2 regions of the Anoxybacillus sp. P3H1B genome follow, and region 1 is predicted to be linked to the other one. Evidence: predicted binding sites of a transcription regulator. Region 1 holds the regulator's gene; the other holds the start of a gene.
What was found. The regulator CtsR, encoded in region 1, represses protease genes until heat stress. The targets are predictions, from matches to a motif close to ATGGTCAATAAAGGTCAAACA.
Positions count from the first base shown of each region.

Region 2: the regulator CtsR is predicted to act here: its motif matches at 8,345-8,365, upstream of AT864_RS04515 (ATP-dependent Clp protease ATP-binding subunit).

Region 1 is NZ_LPUG01000025.1:266-9,915, forward strand. It holds gene AT864_RS14640 (CtsR family transcriptional regulator) at 1,422-1,883, shown strand; gene AT864_RS14645 (UvrB/UvrC motif-containing protein) at 1,899-2,444, shown strand; gene AT864_RS14650 (protein arginine kinase) at 2,447-3,547, shown strand; gene clpC (ATP-dependent protease ATP-binding subunit ClpC) at 3,534-5,966, shown strand; gene radA (DNA repair protein RadA) at 6,049-7,434, shown strand; gene AT864_RS14665 (PIN/TRAM domain-containing protein) at 7,545-8,639, shown strand; gene ispD (2-C-methyl-D-erythritol 4-phosphate cytidylyltransferase) at 8,664-9,350, shown strand; gene ispF (2-C-methyl-D-erythritol 2,4-cyclodiphosphate synthase) at 9,355-9,650, shown strand, end outside.
Region 2 is NZ_LPUG01000011.1:71,435-81,084, forward strand. It holds gene AT864_RS04485 (branched-chain amino acid ABC transporter permease) at 575-1,453, shown strand; gene AT864_RS04490 (branched-chain amino acid ABC transporter permease) at 1,458-2,483, shown strand; gene AT864_RS04495 (ABC transporter ATP-binding protein) at 2,499-3,281, shown strand; gene AT864_RS04500 (ABC transporter ATP-binding protein) at 3,281-4,021, shown strand; gene AT864_RS04505 (ABC transporter substrate-binding protein) at 4,044-5,228, shown strand; gene AT864_RS04510 (PaaI family thioesterase) at 5,636-6,052, shown strand; gene AT864_RS04515 (ATP-dependent Clp protease ATP-binding subunit) at 6,147-8,291, opposite strand; gene AT864_RS04520 (FixH family protein) at 8,494-9,228, shown strand; gene AT864_RS04525 (hypothetical protein) at 9,554-9,650, shown strand, end outside.

The sequences.
Region 1 (9,650 bases):
CCTCCATAACTCATGCTGATCCTTGTCCTTTCATTTTGAGCTGATGGCCTATTCGTTCAATGTTGGTATGCAAGCCCCATAACTGTTTTCCAAATGTCACCTTCAACAACCCTGGAGTCATATTCGTTCTTTTGATTTCGAGGTGACCCAAAAACACTCCTATGTTCTCGGCGGGCGATAGTTTGAACCTTCTTGCTGTCATAGGCGGCATCTCCTAAAGCAAACCGAATGTTCCAGTCTTTGAGAGCTCAAAAAACCTCTGGCGTGACTGCCGCGTCATGTCGATTGGGGGGTGTAAGCATATGGGAGACCACGATTTCGCCTGCGGTGATACCTGTATAAAGTTGATAGCCCTTAAACAAGTGATAAGAGTGGGCATCATCCTTCCCATCATTTGAGAATCATAGGGGCTGCTTCGGAGTGCCATATTGTCAATCCACACAGCTGAAGGCTGCTTGACACTTAAATGCATAAGCAGTTGAGCATGAGATTCCGGAAACTCTTGCTCTTGAAACCATTGTTTTGTACGAGAAAGCGTCGAAACATGCAGAACGCTGTTAGTCTACAAAGGCGGCGACAATAATCAAACCACTGAAGGACTCACATCAACTCTCGCAACGAATCGAGCGCAAAATACGTTTTTAAAAATAAGCACCTGAGTAATGCCTTTTTAAAATCGGCGGCCTCTCTGTTGTATACGGCGTGCCAAACAAAGAAAGCCGATGGATCTATTGGAAGAATGCATCAAAAGAGATTTCATCTCCTACATGCATGTTCTTTAATCAAATTAGAACGCATAATGTCCACTCTTTGGAGCTTATTGGTCGCTGTATAGGATTTTCAAGGGAGTGAGTGGGTTTTTATATGTCTTTATTCATTTATGATGCGCTTTGCGACATATTCACAATAAAATTGTACATTTCGTTTTTTCGATACGATTGGTTTTCACTGATTAAAATTTGAACCTCTATTCACCCCATATCATATCCTCGAGCATATTAAACGTTAAATCATGTGAATGACCACGTCAAACTCCTCGGTTCCTGTGCTTCTCTCTCATTCAAAAACAGCTTAATTGACATATTCTACGGATTGAATATGCTTTGCTGCACATGCGAAAACTCTAAAAAAGTGCTGGTGTCTGTTTCCATCGTTGAATGGTTTACTGCTTCAAAGATGGATCTTTGAGCATGTGTCATGTTGAGATATGTCCTTGCTTCATAATTATAACTTTTTTCTTGATATAAAGGATTTTTAGCATATGTTATCGAATTAATTCATACTGCTTTTGTTTTAAATTCGGAAAATCGGCAATCATATGATTATCTGCTCTTGTTTGTTGCATTTTTTTTATATCTGCTATATAGTAAAATTAAGGTCAAATATAGTCAAAGTCAACTACCTAAGCAAGGAGGGGTAGGGTGAGAAACATTTCTGATATTATCGAACAATATTTAAAGCAAGTTTTAAATATGAGTGAACAAGAAATTGTTGAGATTAAACGAAGTGAAATCGCCGATAAATTTCAGTGCGTTCCTTCACAGATTAATTATGTCATTAATACACGCTTTACTTTGGAACGAGGCTATATTGTAGAAAGCAAGCGCGGCGGTGGAGGCTATATTCGAATTATAAAAGTGAAAACAAAAAATGAATCGCAATTAATTGATCAGCTATTATCTTTAATTCGTCATCATGTCAGTCAATCGAGTGCAGAGGATATTATTCGCCGACTTGTTGAAGAAAAAGTCATTTCTGAACGAGAGGCAAATATTATGTTGAGCGTAATGGATCGATCTGTTTTATATATTGACTTGCCTCAAAGAGATGAGTTGAGAGCTAGAATGTTAAAAGCCATGTTAATGTCTTTGAAGTATAAATAGAAAGAGGTGAGATCTTTGATATGTCAAGAATGTAAGCAGAGACCGGCCACGATGCATTTTACGAAAATTATCAATGGTGAAAAGACAGAATTTCATCTTTGCGAACATTGTGCTCAAGAGCACGGGGACGTTTTTATGTTTCATGGAAATGCAGGATTCTCTCTGCAAAATTTATTGGCAGGTCTATTAAATTTTGAAGCTCCTACAAAGGGAGCCAAGCAAAATGCATTTCAAAGCATTGAAATTTTGCAATGTGAACGCTGCAACATGACATATAATCAATTCGCCAAAATTGGCCGTTTTGGCTGCTCTCATTGCTATCATACATTCGCTAAACAACTGCAGCCGATATTGAAACGACTTCATAGTGGCAATACTACTCATGCAGGGAAAATTCCAAGACGAATCGGTGGCAGTATTTATATTCGTAAACAAATCGCTCATTTAAAACAAAAACTGCAAGAGCTTATTGCCAGAGAAGAGTTTGAAAAAGCAGCTGAAGTTCGCGATCAAATTCGTTTGCTTGAATCACGTGTAAGTAAACATGGGGAGGAGGGCTGATTGTGTCGCTTGAGAAGTTTTTGAATACAGCAGTAAGCTCTTGGATGAACCAAGAAGGTCCGGACTCAGACATTGTATTGAGCAGTCGGATTCGGCTTGCAAGGAATATTGTAGATTACCAGTTTCCCACTGTTTTTGGCAACGAAGAAGCCCAGCATATCGTACAGCAATTTGAACAGACATTTGCACGCCAATCACATCCTGTAGTTGGTAGATTTGAGCTTTTAAAAATGAATGAGCTCCAAACGATCGAAAAAAGGGTATTGGTTGAAAAACATTTAATTAGTCCACATTTAGCGGAAGATTGCCCATTCGGAGCATGCTTGCTGTCGGAAAATGAAGAGGTAAGCATTATGATTAACGAGGAGGACCATATTCGTATTCAATGTTTATTTCCAGGACTGCAACTGACAGAAGCTTTAGAGATGGCCAATGCGCTGGATGATTGGATTGAAATGCATGTCAATTACGCATTTGATGAAAAGAAAGGTTATTTAACAAGCTGTCCTACAAATGTAGGAACAGGATTAAGAGCATCGGTAATGATGCATTTACCGGCTCTGACTCTAACACAGCAAATGAACCAAATCATTCCAGCCATTAGCCAACTAGGATTAGTGGTAAGAGGAACGTATGGAGAAGGAAGTGAGGCCTTAGGGAATATATTCCAAATATCAAATCAAATTACGCTTGGCAAATCAGAAGAAGATATTGTGGAGGATTTAAAAAGTGTTGTTCAACAATTAATTGCTCAGGAAAGAATGGCAAGAGAGGCATTAGTCAAAACTTTAAACATACAATTAGAAGACAGAGTCTTTCGCTCCTATGGCATCTTGACCAATTGCCGTGTTATCGAATCGAAGGAAGCGGCCCAATGTTTATCGGATGTACGTTTGGGAATTGATTTAGGGTATATTAAAAACATTTCTCGGAGCATTCTAAATGAGCTGATGATTTTAATGCAGCCGGGATTCTTGCAGCAATATGCTGGCGGAGCATTAAGACCTAATGAACGGGATGTTCTTCGAGCTACTTTGATTCGAGAACGTTTAAAAATGGAAGAACGAAAAGCAATGGAGGGTGATGAAAATGATGTTCGGTAGATTCACAGAACGGGCGCAAAAAGTGTTGGCTTTAGCTCAAGAAGAAGCGGTACGTCTTGGTCACAATAACATTGGCACGGAGCATATTTTGCTTGGATTGATTCGCGAGGGGGAAGGGATTGCCGCTAAAGCTTTAATTGCTTTGGGGTTAGGACCAGAAAAGATTCAGAAGGAAGTAGAGGCATTGATTGGTCGAGGACATGAGGTGTCGCAAACGATTCATTATACGCCACGTGCCAAAAAAGTGATTGAGCTTTCTATGGATGAAGCCAGAAAGCTTGGACATTCGTATGTAGGTACAGAGCATATTTTGCTTGGCTTAATTCGTGAAGGAGAGGGAGTCGCCGCTCGTGTTCTCAATAATTTAGGAGTAAGCTTGAATAAAGCACGTCAACAAGTGTTACAACTATTGGGAAGCAATGAGTCTGTTTCCGGACACCAAGGCAGTGCTTCCCATGTGAGTACACCGACGTTAGACAGTCTTGCTCGCGATTTAACAGCCATTGCTCGCGAAGGCAGCTTAGATCCTGTCATTGGAAGAAGTAAAGAGATTCAACGTGTAATTGAAGTATTAAGCCGACGCACGAAAAACAACCCGGTATTAATCGGTGAACCCGGTGTAGGTAAAACAGCGATTGCAGAAGGATTGGCGCAGCAAATTGTCAATAATGAAGTTCCTGAAACGTTACGAGACAAGCGAGTCATGACGTTAGACATGGGGACAGTTGTTGCCGGAACCAAATATCGCGGTGAATTTGAAGACCGCTTGAAAAAAGTTATGGATGAAATTCGTCAAGCAGGAAATATTATTTTATTTATTGATGAGCTGCATACGCTCATCGGCGCAGGGGGAGCGGAAGGAGCTATTGATGCTTCAAACATTTTAAAACCTTCATTAGCTCGTGGTGAATTGCAGTGTATCGGTGCTACAACGTTAGATGAATACCGGAAATATATAGAGAAGGATGCTGCGCTAGAACGTCGTTTCCAGCCAATTTATGTTGATGAACCGACTGTTGAAGAGTCCATTCAAATTTTAAAAGGGTTACGTGACCGATATGAAGCGCATCATCGTGTCTCGATTTCTGATGAAGCAATTATTCAAGCAGTGAAGCTATCAGATCGATATATTACAGATCGCTTTCTCCCAGATAAAGCCATTGATTTAATTGATGAGGCATGCTCAAAAGTGCGTCTTCGTTCTTTTACCGCTCCTCCTAATTTAAAAGAGTTGGAACAAAAGTTAGAAGAGGTTCGTAAAGAAAAAGACGCTGCTGTTCAGAGTCAGGAATTTGAAAAAGCTGCTTCATTGCGCGATACGGAACAACGTTTGCGTGAGGAATTAGAAGAAACAAAACGCGCTTGGAAAGAAAAGCAAGGTCAGGAAAATTCGGAAGTAACAGTAGAGGATATTGCTTTGGTTGTATCTAGCTGGACAGGAATACCTGTATCGAAATTGGCGCAAACAGAAACAGAACGGTTGTTAAAGCTTGAAGAAATTTTGCATTCGCGAGTGATTGGACAGGAAGAAGCAGTGAAAGCAGTGGCGAAGGCGGTCCGACGCGCCCGTGCAGGATTAAAGGATCCAAAGCGTCCAATCGGTTCATTTATCTTCCTTGGACCAACTGGGGTAGGAAAAACAGAGTTAGCACGAGCACTGGCAGAAGCGATGTTTGGAGATGAGGATGCGTTGATTCGCATCGATATGTCCGAGTATATGGAGAAGCATTCTACTTCTCGACTTGTTGGTTCTCCTCCTGGATATGTCGGATATGAAGAAGGAGGACAATTGACAGAAAAAGTTCGCCGTAAACCATACTCGGTCGTTTTATTGGATGAGATGGAAAAAGCACATCCAGATGTATTTAATATTCTTCTGCAGGTATTAGAAGACGGACGTTTAACAGATTCAAAAGGAAGAACGGTTGATTTCCGCAATACGATTGTGATTATGACATCCAATGTGGGAGCTGATGCCCTGAAACGAAATAAGTATGTAGGCTTTAATGTTCAAGATGAAAGCCAGAAATATAAAGACATGAAGGGTAAAGTCATGGATGAATTGAAAAAAGCGTTCCGTCCAGAGTTTTTGAATCGTATTGACGAAATTATTGTATTCCACTCATTAGAAAAACAACATTTAGCAAAAATTGTTCATCTTATGGCCGATCAGCTTGTAAAACGTTTAACAGAGCAAGATATTGAATTAGAATTGACGGAAGAAACGATTGCAAAAATTGCTGAAGAAGGACATGACCCAGAATATGGTGCTCGTCCATTGCGCCGAGCTTTACAAAAACACATTGAAGACCGCTTATCTGAAGAGCTGTTGAAAGGAACGATCACAAAAGGGCAAAAAGTCATTGTAGATGTCAAAGACGGAGAATTTGTAGTTTTATCAGAACAAACCGTTCAGTAAAAGGTGGCAGCAAGGTATGCGGCAGAAGTAGATTGGCGCATACCTTCTTTTTGCATTTGCGAATAGAGAGGAATTAGCTGTTATGAAAAAGAAAACGAAATTTGTATGTCAAGAATGCGGATATGAATCAGCCAAATGGATGGGAAAGTGTCCAGGTTGTCAGACGTGGAACTCTATGATTGAGGAAATTGAGAAAGGAAAACCAGCAGCAAGGGGAGTATTTGTTCATACTGCTCCTTCTTCTATATCCAAGCCAGTGTCGATTACAACCGTAGCAACAGCACAGGAGCCAAGAATGGTAACGGATCTTGCGGAGTTTAATCGCGTGTTAGGTGGCGGAATCGTTAAAGGTTCTCTCGTTCTTATCGGCGGTGATCCTGGTATCGGAAAATCAACCATTCTTTTGCAGGTGTCTGCACAATTGGCGTTGAATCAATATAAGGTGCTATATATTTCCGGGGAAGAATCAGTCAAGCAAACGAAGCTGCGTGCTGACCGTTTGGGCATTTCCGCTAATGAGCTGTATGTATTATCAGAAACAGACTTGGAATATATTCATCAAGCGATTGAAGAAATTCAACCTGACTTTGTAGTAATTGATTCCATTCAAACGATCTATCGAGCCGAGATTACATCAGCTCCCGGCAGCGTTTCTCAAGTCAGGGAGTGTACAGGGGAATTGATGCGAATCGCTAAAACAAAAGGAATTGCGATTTTTATTGTCGGCCATGTAACAAAGGAAGGCTCCATTGCTGGACCGAGAATTTTAGAGCATATGGTAGATACAGTTTTGTATTTTGAAGGTGAGCGCCATCATACGTACCGAATTTTACGAGCAGTGAAGAATCGATTTGGATCGACTAATGAGATTGGTATTTTTGAAATGAGAGAAACGGGGCTGCTAGAGGTTGAAAACCCTTCAGAGGTATTCTTGGAAGAACGATCAAGCGGAGTGGCAGGATCAACGGTAGTAGCGTCAATGGAGGGCACAAGACCCGTGCTCGTGGAAATTCAAGCGTTAATTTCCCCAACAAGCTTTGGCAATCCAAGAAGAATGGCGACGGGAATTGACCATAACCGCGTATCATTGCTGATGGCTGTACTAGAAAAAAGAGTTGGGTTGCTTCTGCAAAACCAAGACGCTTATTTAAAAGTAGCCGGGGGAGTCAAATTAGATGAACCAGCTATTGATTTAGCCATCGCTGTAAGCATTGCTTCCAGCTTTCGCGATCTGCCGACGAATCCATCAGATGTCATCATCGGAGAGGTGGGGCTGACAGGAGAAGTACGTCGAGTCTCTCGTATCGAGCAGCGAGTTCAAGAAGCAGTAAAGCTTGGATTTCATCGTATTATTATTCCAAAAAATAATTTGGGAGGATGGCTGGCGCCAAAAGGAGTGGAAATTATCGGGGTGTCTCATGTCGCTGAAGCGTTGGAATACACGTTAGGAGACAGAAAATCTGTATGAATAAACGTTACAAACATGTATCAAATTTTTAAAAAAGATTAAAAACTGTGTTATCATTGGTTTCAAACATTGGAAACTGTTTATAATGTAGTTGAGGAGGTGAAAGTATGATGTTAAAGAGAGTAGTCCAATTATTTTTCTTAGTCGTCGGAGGGACCTTAGGAATTATTTTTCTTCCGAATATATTTCGACTGCTGAATATCCATCATCTTTCATTTTTTAACAATCCATATATGCTGGCGATTTTGGGAGCACTTATTTTCTTTATCATGACTTTTTGGCTAGTTGATTATGTAGTGGGTTTAATTCACTGGATTGAAGAATCTCTGGTAAAAGCACCTGTCACAGATATTTTGTTTGGAAGCTTAGGGTTAATTTTTGGATTGTTTGTTGCATTTTTAGTGGTGATGCCGCTTAAAGCATTTCAATTTCAAGTCGTTAATACCGTGCTGCCAGTTTTTTTAACGATTTTGCTTGGCTATTTAGGGTTTCAGGTAGGATTTAAGAAACGCCATGAGTTGATGAATTTATTTTCCATTTCTAGTCGCATGTCTAAGAAAAAAGGAACAGAAGAAGAAAGCGACAAGCAAAAAAACAGTACTTTAAAAATTCTTGATACAAGCGTGATTATTGACGGACGAATTGCTGATATTTGCCAAACAGGATTTTTAGAGGGAACGATTGTTATTCCTCGTTTTGTTCTAGAAGAATTACAGCATATTGCTGATTCCTCAGATGTACTGAAGCGAAATCGCGGCCGCCGCGGGCTTGATATTTTGAATCGCATTCAAAAAGAATTGGAAATGAAAGTAGAGATTTATGAAGGCGATTTTGATGACATTCAGGAAGTGGACAGCAAGCTAGTGAAATTAGCGAAATTAACATCAGGAGTGGTCGTGACGAACGATTTCAATTTAAATAAAGTCTGTGAACTGCAAAATGTGAGAGTCCTGAATATAAACGACTTGGCCAATGCAGTTAAACCGGTTGTTTTACCGGGAGAAGAATTGAATGTACAAGTCATTAAGGATGGAAAAGAGCATAACCAGGGCGTTGCCTATTTAGATGACGGAACGATGATTGTTGTCGAAGATGGCAGAGATTATATAGGCAAACGGGTTGACGTCTTAGTCACTAGTGTGTTACAAACTTCAGCAGGGAGAATGATTTTTGCGAAGCTCAAGCTTCTCCAAAAGGCATTATAAGTGTAGACTAGGAGAATAAGTCATATGTTATATCAAGTAGTCATTCCGGCAGCAGGACAGGGAAAGCGAATGAAGGCTGGCATGAACAAACTGCTTATTGAATTGCAGCATCAGCCTGTCATTATACACACGTTAAAGGTGTTTGAACAAGATGACGATTGTCGCGGAATTATTATGGTAGTAAACGAAACGGAAAGACCGCTGTTTGTTGAGCTACTGAAAAAGTTCGGGATCAAAAAAGTGATCTCGATCGTCAGTGGTGGCATCGAACGGCAACATAGCGTCTACAATGGGTTGCAGGCAGTTAAAGAAGGTGAGATTGTCCTCATTCATGATGGTGCCCGCCCGTTTATTAGGCTAGAAAAAATACACGAATTAGTGAAGGAAGCGCAAGAGCATGGTGCGGCAATTCCCGCTGTACCTATGAAAGACACCGTTAAAAAAGTTAGGAATGGAATGGCTGAGGAAACGGTGGAGCGCTCTAGCTTGTGGGCTGTACAGACTCCACAAGCTTTTCGTGTTTCCCTTGTTTTAGAAGCGCATAAACGGGCACAGGAAGAAGGGTATATCGGAACAGATGATGCCAGTCTTGTTGAACGGATGGGAAAAAAAGTGAAAATTGTGGAGGGAGATTATCGAAATATTAAATTAACAACGCCAGATGACTTACTATTTGCGGAAGCGATTTTATCATTAAAGGAAGCAAGGTGAATATATGTTTCGGATAGGGCAAGGATTTGACGTTCATCAATTAGTAACAGGCCGCCCTTTAATAATTGGCGGTGTTTGCATTCCTTATGAAAAAGGATTGCTTGGTCACTCAGATGCAGATGTGTTGTTGCATGCTGTGGCAGACGCGTGCTTAGGAGCCATTGGTGCTGGCGATATTGGGACGCATTTTCCAGATACGGATCAACAATATAAAGATGCCGACTCCGCGCGATTGCTACAGCAAGTTTGGAACCTCGTTAAGAAAGAGGGGTATAAGCTTGCCAATCTAGACTGTACCAT
Region 2 (9,650 bases), on a different contig from region 1:
GGGAGGGAAAAGCGGGGGAATTCGCTTATTCTGTAGTGATGAATTTTTCTATTATAACATTTGAATTTCATCCACCCTTTTGGAACCATAAATTCCAAGAAGGGTGGATTTTTGTTAATAAATGGTTAATTTTGTGAATGTCCTATACAAATGTTTTAATTGAAGTTCTTCTTTTGTGTTACCTCAATATTACTAGGATAATTTTTTTATCACCTCTCTCTTTCCATTGATATTCATTATTGTTTTTTTAAAATCACGTTTATTAAACGTATTATATAAAAACGTTATATTAATAATCTATTGTATTGAAGGATGCTAGCTAAAAAACATAGAAATGAAGTCTTAGACCGTCATTATTTGTCGATTATTTTTCACCATTCGAAAATTTTTTGTTTTATCATTTTTATAAAAACAAACAACTTTAACAACGTAAAAATAGTATAATTATTTTAATGTAATTTTCTAAAAATTCTTGACATTAATGATTGAAAACGCTAACATTTTCTAAAAAATAGATGACGATAAAAAAACGTAATATAAAAAAATGTAATAAATGTAAAAGGGGGAATTTGATATGGAGAATTTTTTACAGTTTTTCGTAACAGGGGCAACCATAGGAAGTATTTATGCAATTGTGGCTCTTGGTTTTGTGACGATCTACAGCGTTACAAAAGTGATTAATCTTGCCCAGGGTGAGTTTGTTATGCTTGGTGGAATGATCATGTTTACCCTTGTCAGCCGCGGTTTGCCATATTGGGTTGCGTTCTTTTTTACCATTGCCATAGTGATGGTGATAGGCTGGGGGATGGAAGTGACGATTCTCAGTAAAGCAAAAGGAGCAGATCCTTTAAGCTTAATCATTTTAACGATTGGTATTTCAATTTTTATCCGAGGAATGGCTGGGATAATATGGGGGAAAAATCCGGTTCGGATTGAACCTTTTACTGCAAATGAATCGATTAATGTAGGAGGAGCTGCGATCACCCCGCAAAGTATTTGGATCATCATAATCATGCTAGCTGTTGTCCTTGCACTGTATTTATTAATGAATAAAACCCTTGTCGGAAAAGCGTTTCAAGCCTGTTCAGTCAATCCTATAGCAGCTAGACTAATGGGAATCAACCCACGAAAAATGTCTTCCTTTTCGTTTGTGTTAAGTGCAATATTAGGAGCGCTGGCTGGACTGGCAGTTGCGCCGATTATGTTCCCCGCTTACGATATGGGAATTATGTTAGGCATAAAAGGCTTTTCGGCTATTATTTTAGGCGGGCTTGGCAGTGCTCCTGGAGCGGTACTCGGCGGATTAGTGATCGGGTTTTTAGAATCATTCAGTTCTGGATATATCAGCTCCGGTTTAAAAGATGCGATTGTTTTTACTTGCATTCTAGTCATTTTATTAATTCGACCAAGCGGTATTTTAGGAGAAAAAAGTGTTGGGAAAGGGGGATTATGATCGCATGAAGGAACAAACAAGCTCACGGTTATTTTTATCTAGGTTTCGAAAAAAGGGAAATTTGAAAGGGGTTCAACAAACAAACTGGATCCGTTTTTGCGGATTTTTAGCATTGGTGCTTCTACTTCCGATATTGGTCAATGAATCTTTTTATTTAACAAAAGCAACATTTGCCGGGATCTATTCCATTATTGCCATTGGGTTAGCTTTATTGATGGGATATGCAGGCCAAATATCGTTAGGGCAAGCTGCTTTTTATGGTGTAGGCTCTTATGCAACCGCCATACTAACAACAACTTACGGGTGGTCTCCATGGCTTAGCCTGCTCATCTCTATTCTTCTGCCAGCCCTGTTAGCTTTTATAATGGGTTACACTATGTCAAGGTTAAGCGGATATTACTTAGCCATGGCAACATTAGCGTTTGGCATCATTGTGCACGTACTTCTTTTAGAATGGCGGGAAGTAACAAAAGGAGCTTCTGGCTTTTACGGCATCCCATCCATGAGTTTATTTGGTTATACATTAAGTCAAGGCGTATCCTATTATTATTTCGTTTGGGGAATTGTATCACTTGTTGTGATGCTGTCCTTAAATATCGTCCATTCACATGTTGGACGAGTGCTCCGTTCCATTCATGACAGCGAAATTGCATCAAGTTCAGTGGGGGTAGAAACAGGAAAGTATAAAATGCAAATTTTTATACTGAGCGCTATGTTAGCGGGCTTGGCTGGATGGTTATTCGCTCATATGAGTTACAGTATTTCACCAAGCTCATTTTCACTAGACGCTTCGATCATTTTTTTAACAATGGTTGTTCTTGGAGGTAGCGGGAGTATATGGGGAGCGGTCGGTGGCGCCATTTTTATTACTTTTATTAGTGTTGTCGTTCATAATCTTGGAGAGCAATTTACTTTTATTACAAGTGATTTTGAACAAGTGATTTATGGATTGATTTTAGTATGTGTAATCATTTTTATCCCGCATGGTTTATCAGCATTATTGTACCGCCGTTCTAAAGGTTCTTACTAAAGGGGGGAGGCAGAGATGTTGTTAGAAGTGCGAAATGTGACAAAAAAATTTGGAGGGGTAGTGGCTAATAAAGATGTTAGCTTTTCTATCGAGCAAGGACAAATTGTAGGGCTCATTGGTCCAAATGGCGCAGGGAAAAGTACGATGTTTAATATGGTTTCTGCGGTATTCCCTCCAACAATAGGAGAAATTGTTTTTGAAGGGAAAAATATCGAGAAGCTTCCTAATTACGAGGTAAGCCGTTTAGGGATTGCCCGTACATTTCAAAATATTAAAATTTTCAAAAACATGACAGTTATTGAGAATGTGATGGTTGGGCTCCACATTCATACAAGAAGCAGCATGCTTTCTGCCGCTTTCTTTTCTCCGAGAACGAGAAAAGAAGAACAAATTTTATACGAAACAGCTATGGAATATTTGAAATTTGTAGGGCTCGAAGGACTATATGATCAAATGTCGAGCAGCCTTCCACTAGGGGCTCTTCGACTTTTAGAGCTTGCTAGGGCATTGGCAACAAAACCAAAGCTGTTATTGCTTGATGAAATTGCGGCAGGATTAAATCATAAAGAGACAAAGGAGATGGCAAGATTAATCCAACAAATCAAAGAGAAGGGTATAACCGTTTTTATCGTTGAGCACGACATGGATCTAGTGATGAGGATATGCGATAAAATTATCGTTCTTGATCAAGGAAGCAAAATTGCTGAAGGGACACCAAAGGAAATTCAAAATAATGAGGATGTTATCAGTGCCTACTTGGGAGCTGATATAGAGGAAAAAGCAGGGGAGGGAGCGTGATGGAACAACAGTCGGTTATTGATATTCAAAAGGTATCAGTGAATTATGGCCCCATTAGAGCATTAGACGAAGTATCTTTGACAGTGAATGAGGGAGAGATTGTGGCTTTAATCGGTGCTAACGGAGCGGGCAAGACAACATTGCTACAAACGATTTCAGGGTTGCTGACACCAGCTGGCGGAAAAATTTATTTTTACGGTGAAGACATCACCTCACTAACTGCCGAAAAGATTGTCAGAAAGCATTTGATTCATGTTCCTGAGCACCGGAAAATTTTTACTACTCTGTCTGTATTGGATAATTTGCATTTAGGTGCCTTTCATCATTATCGAAAATCAGGACGAAAAGAAATGGAGGAAAACTTAGAAAAAGTTTTTGCGTTGTTCCCTATTTTAAAAGAGAGACAATTACAATTAGCTGGTACGTTATCAGGGGGACAACAACAAATGTTAGCGATTGCTAGAGGCTTTATGTCTAAGCCGCGACTGCTTCTGTTAGATGAGCCAACTTTAGGATTAGCGCCAATTGTCGCAGCAGAGGTTCTTCGACTGATTAGAGAACTGAAAAAAGAGTTCGGAACCACTGTATTGCTGATTGAACAAAACGTTGTTGCATCATTAAAAATAGCCGATCGCGGATACGTTATTTCGCATGGCAAAATTGTAAAATCAGGAATATCACAAGAATTGTTAAACGATAAGGAAGTTAAAGAAGCTTATTTAGGCCAAGCGATCTCATAAAAAATTGATAGGGGGAGAGGGAATGATGAAAAAAAGGTTTTTGCTCATATTCGTTTTGTCTGTGTTTCTTTTTATTGCTGCATGTAGCAGCAAAGAGGAGAATAGCGGTCAAGGAAATAAAAAAGCTTCTGAATATGTGATAGGGGCCATTTATTCTAAAACAGGACCCAATAGCCCTCTTGGCGAGCCGGAATGGAATGCAACACAATTAATCGTTGATAAAATCAATGCTGAAGGTGGAATTAACGGGGTGCCTATCCGCTTAATTTTAGCAGATGATGAATCAAATCAGGAAAAAGCGACTCAAGAGATGAATCGTCTTGTTCATGATGAACAGGCGCTAGTGGTTTTAGGATCGTCTGGAAGTGGCGAAAGCTTGGCGATGAAAGGAATTGCTATGCAGAATCAAGTTCCCATGATTTCAGCAGGAGCAAGTGTTCATATTATTGACCCTGTACAGGAATCTAAATGGGTCTTTAAAACACCGCATTCCGATGTTCATGCTGTTCAAAGAATTTATGAGTACCTTAACAAACAAGGCATTAACCGAATTGGTACGCTAACAGATTCAAATTCATTTGGAACTAGCGGATTAGAGCAATTGGAAAAATTGGCTTCAAAATACGATATTGAAATTACAGAAAAAGAAAGCTATAACACTCAAGATCCAGATATGAGTGCACAGCTGACGCGTATTAAAAGTTCAGGAGCGCAGGCGGTTGTAGTTTGGGGAACAAACCCAGGTCCTGCGGTGATTGCTAGTAATATGAAGAAGTTGAATATGGCAATACCGATGATCGGAAGCCATGGTATAGCAAATCAAAATTTCATTAATTTAGCGAAGGATGCAGCGGAAGGCGTTGTTATTCCCACAGGAAAGCTATTGTTTCCTGAGCAAATTCCTAAAGATGATGCTCAGTACGAAGTGATCACATCTTTCCACAAAGCATATGTTGAAAAATATGGGAATGAACCAACCAACTTTGGAGCATATGGGCATGATAATATAATGCTTGTCATTGAGGCATTGCGTTCCGGTGCCACTGATCGCGAGTCTATTCGTGATTTCTTAGAAAACAAAGTGAAGAATTGGGTTGGGGCAACAGGCATGTTCACTTTTTCTCCAGATGATCACAATGGCTTAACTTCCGATAGTATGGTTATGGCTGTTGTCAAAGATGGAAAATGGACGCTGCTTGAGAATTAAGAAAGCGAATAATTTTATTATTGTGATGTAAAACATGGAGTTAGATGATATATAGTAAGGACCAATAAGTGCTATGCTTGAATCCGTGTTTAATGGGGATGAAAGAGGAGACAAGGAGCGTATGCGTAACTATATTTCTGATATTCAGGAATTTAATTGAAATTATAAATGAAATGTGAAGATTTGCTGAATGGTCTTTGAAAAGTTGCTAAATGAGAGAAAGCTGTGGATCTGCCTTTAGCTATGGATTCACGTGATAAAAGCTCGAACGACACCGCTTTCAGACTAATAAATGGGTCTGGAAGCGGTTCGTTGTTAGGATACAAAAACGACACGAGCTTCATATTGAAGATATAAAGGTTAAAAGGGTAAGTTTCATCTATTATAATTAGCGGGGTGAATAAAAAATGATGGAAGAACTTATAAAGAAGATGAAGGAAGACCCTTTCGCTCGATATTTAGGTGTTTCTATTGATGAAGTTAGACAAGGATATGCGCAAGTTTCAATGGAAATTAAAGACCATTTGTTGAATTTTAATGGAAGCACAAATGGTGGTGCGATTTTTTCTTTAGCGGATATAGCTTTTGCCTGCGCCAGCAATTCCCATAATCAAATCGCTGTTGGAATTACGATGACCATGCATTACATCAAAGCGAGCGTCGTGGGCGAAAAGCTGATAGCCGTTGCACAGGAAGAAACGGACCCACATCGTCTCGGATTATACCGGATTGTTGTTTTGAATGATAATGAGGAGATTATTGCTCTCGCCGAAGGGATGGTTTATAGGAAGAAAGGAACAGTTGTTTCTGTTCCTACACAATAAAATGAAAGAGAAATCCTGGATTCCACAGAGAAATAAAAAATAGAGACTAGTCTCAAAAAGGATGTTTGAATGCCCTTTTGAGACAGCCTCTTCTTTAATTTATTGATCGGGCGACGATGCGCTCGTTTTCAACTGTAATTTGAATTTTTTTCACTTCATCCTGATCAAGAAGTAAGTCAGCCACTTGATCTTCGATATGCTCTTGAATGGCCCGGCGTAACGGACGAGCTCCGAATGAAGGATGGTAGCCGATTTCAGCAAGCTTTTCCTTCGCTTCCTGCGATACTTCAAGCTGAATGCCCTCATCTTTTAAGGTTGTTTGCAGCTCAGCAAGCATTAACTCAACAATTTGTAGCATGTGCTCTTTTTGCAGCGCTTTAAATTCAATAATGGCATCCAAGCGATTTAAAAACTCCGGTTTGAAGTACGCGCTTAGAGAGTCGAGAATGCTTGTTTGGCCAACGCGATTTTCTTTTTCAAAGCCGACTGTAATTTTTTTATCGGTAACACCGGCGTTGCTTGTCATAATAATAACGGTATCCTTGAAGCTAACTGTGCGGCCTTGGCTATCTGTTAAACGCCCGTCCTCTAAGATTTGCAAAAAGATGTGTTGCACATCAGGATGGGCTTTTTCAATTTCATCAAGCAAGATCATGCTATAAGGATTGCGGCGCACCTTTTCTGTTAGCTGTCCCGCTTCTTCGTGTCCAACGTAGCCAGGAGGTGAACCGATTAATTTCGATACAGAATGCTTTTCCATATATTCGCTCATATCTAAACGAATCATGGCGTCTTTTGAACCAAATAGCTCCTCTGCCAGCGTCTTTGTCAGCTCTGTTTTACCGACTCCTGTTGGGCCGACGAAGAGGAAGGAGCCAATTGGCCGGTTTTTCGCTTTTAGTCCAGCCCGGCTGCGGCGGATCGCTTTAGCCACTTTTTTCACCGCTTCTTCTTGTCCAATGATCTTTTTCGCTAAGTTTTCTTCCAACTGCTTCATTTTTGTTTTTTCATCAGCTTGGAGCTTGCCGACAGGGATGCCCGTTTTTTCTTCGATTAATTGCTGAATATCAGCAACATCAACAATCGGTGTTTCATCAGCTTGCTGGTTTTGCAGCTGTTTTTCTAATCGGAGCTCTTCAGCCCGCAATTGAGCGGCGCGTTCATAATTTTCTTCCGCCGCTGCTTTTTCTTTTTCCTTCGCTAAAAAGGCCAATCGTTGTTGAATATTTTTTTCATCTGTTGCAGCAATGCGTAAATTGGCTTTTGAGCCAGCCTCATCTAATAAATCAATGGCTTTATCCGGCAAAAAGCGGTCTTGAATGTAGCGGTGCGATAAAGCTGCACACGCTTGAATCGCTTCATCCGTATATTTTACGCGATGGAATTGTTCATATTTTTCTTGGATTCCTTTTAAAATATGGATGGCTTCGTCCACTGTTGGCTCATGAACAATAACAGGCTGGAAGCGACGTTCAAGAGCAGCATCTTTTTCAATTTGTCGATATTCTTTTAATGTCGTTGCTCCAACAACTTGAAGTTCGCCGCGGGCAAGAGCCGGCTTCAGAATATTGCCTGCATCCATGGAGCCTTCAGCAGAGCCGGCTCCGACTAGCAAATGAATCTCATCGATAAAAAGAATAATATTTTTTCGCCGTTGCAATTCGGCAATGAGCTGCTTCATTCGCTCCTCAAATTGCCCGCGAATGCCAGTATTGGCTACGAGAGAAGCGACATCAAGCAAATATACTTCTTTGTTTAACAGTTTTTCTGGAACGCGTCCTTCCGCAATTTTTAAGGCTAATCCTTCGACGATCGCTGTTTTTCCGACACCCGGCTCTCCAATCAGCACAGGATTGTTTTTATTGCGCCGGTTCAAAATTTCAATGACTCGTTCAATTTCTTGGTCGCGGCCAATGACTGGATCGATCAATCCGGCCTTTGCTAACTGGGTTAAATTGCGACCAAATTGATCTAAAAAGCCGCCGCCTCTGTGCGATGGCGTCATTGGTATTGGATTTGCCGAAGAAGAGAATGCTGAATCGGCCGCCAGATTTCCTGAAAAGAACGAATCTAGCGGAATGGACGGAAATGTTCCGAATTCAAAATTCATTGGAATGGTCAATTCTTGTTTTTGTTTTGTATAGCACTCATGACAAAGCTGCAACTGCTTTTTTTCATGATTAATTTGCATCTGAACGAATACGGTTGCTTTGTGTTGCTGACATAATTGGCAAAGCATGAGGCATAACCTCCTTTTTTGACTTTGACTATATTTGACTTTAACTTTATTATAATTTGACCTTTTTTGACTTTCAAGAGGTTTTTATAAATTTTTTGTGCGATTGGTGAAATGTTTTTGAAAAAAATGTGAACAATGATTTGTAGCTAGAAAGAGGTGTGATATAGTGGACAATGAGAGAAGAAAGAGGGGGAACGTGAAGATGAAAGTTTATATTCGCTTGATGCTTGCCATGATGGTGGTGTTATTGATTTCGGCATGTGGCCAAACGAAAGATCAATCGGCTGATGAACCTGCCATTTTAGATGTAAAAATAGATGTGAAGTCGCCAATTGAGCTTCAGAAAAAAACAGAAATCGCTTGTATTGTTACATATGGAAAGGAAAAAGTGAACGACGCGGATGAGGTGAAGTTCGAAATTTGGAAGCAGGGAAACGACCAGCATGAAATGATTTCAGCCAAGAGCAAAGGAAATGGAAAATACGCTATTGAAAAAACATTTACCGAGGTAGGGACATATTCCGTTGTAGCCCATGTTACAGCTCGCAATATGCATAATATGCCCAAAACAGATGTGATTGTAGGTGACAATGCTGGTTCCGCATCGGAGCATGAAGAAAGCGGTTCTGACCATTCGCACCATGACGATGCTGCTGGTGTGGCTGTAACGTTGCATCCACAGATGTTTACAGTCAACAAGGAGGAACCAATTGTAGCCGATATTGCGTATAATGGCCAGCCACTTACGGCGGCAAAAGTTCGTTTTGAAATCTGGAAGGACCAGATGAAGCATGAGTTTATCGATGCGAATGAACAAGGCAGTGGAAAGTACCAGGCGAAAACGGTATTTAAAGAAAAGGGAACGTTTTCAGTTAAAGTGCATGTCGAAACGAACGAATTGCATGAACATCAAGTAAAGCAAGTGATGGTTCAATAGAAAGGAAGCCCCAAAGGCTTCCTTTTTTCTATTTTCTTTTCGTCTTTCTTTGTCCTTTTTTTCATATATATAACCAAGCATATTAGCGAACTGATCAAACCAAATCCACGGCTCATTCCACACTGTTCTGCCATTGCTTATAAGCAGCCTGCAATCGAAATGGAGATAGCGTTTAGGGCGATGGCTAACGGCTGGATTGCTGGGCTCGAAGCTTTGATTGAGGAGAGGGGAGAAAAGCTCGGTGCTCAGCCTCGTGAGCTTGTATTTTCAATAAATAATGGATTGCCACGATAAGCTTAGGGAAAAGAGAGACAGGGGGAAGAAAATGATTAAAAGATGGCTGGCAGCTTGGCAGATTGCTGCTGTATACGTAGGAACTGTCGTTGGAGCGGGATTTGCGACAGGAAAAGAGATTATTGCTT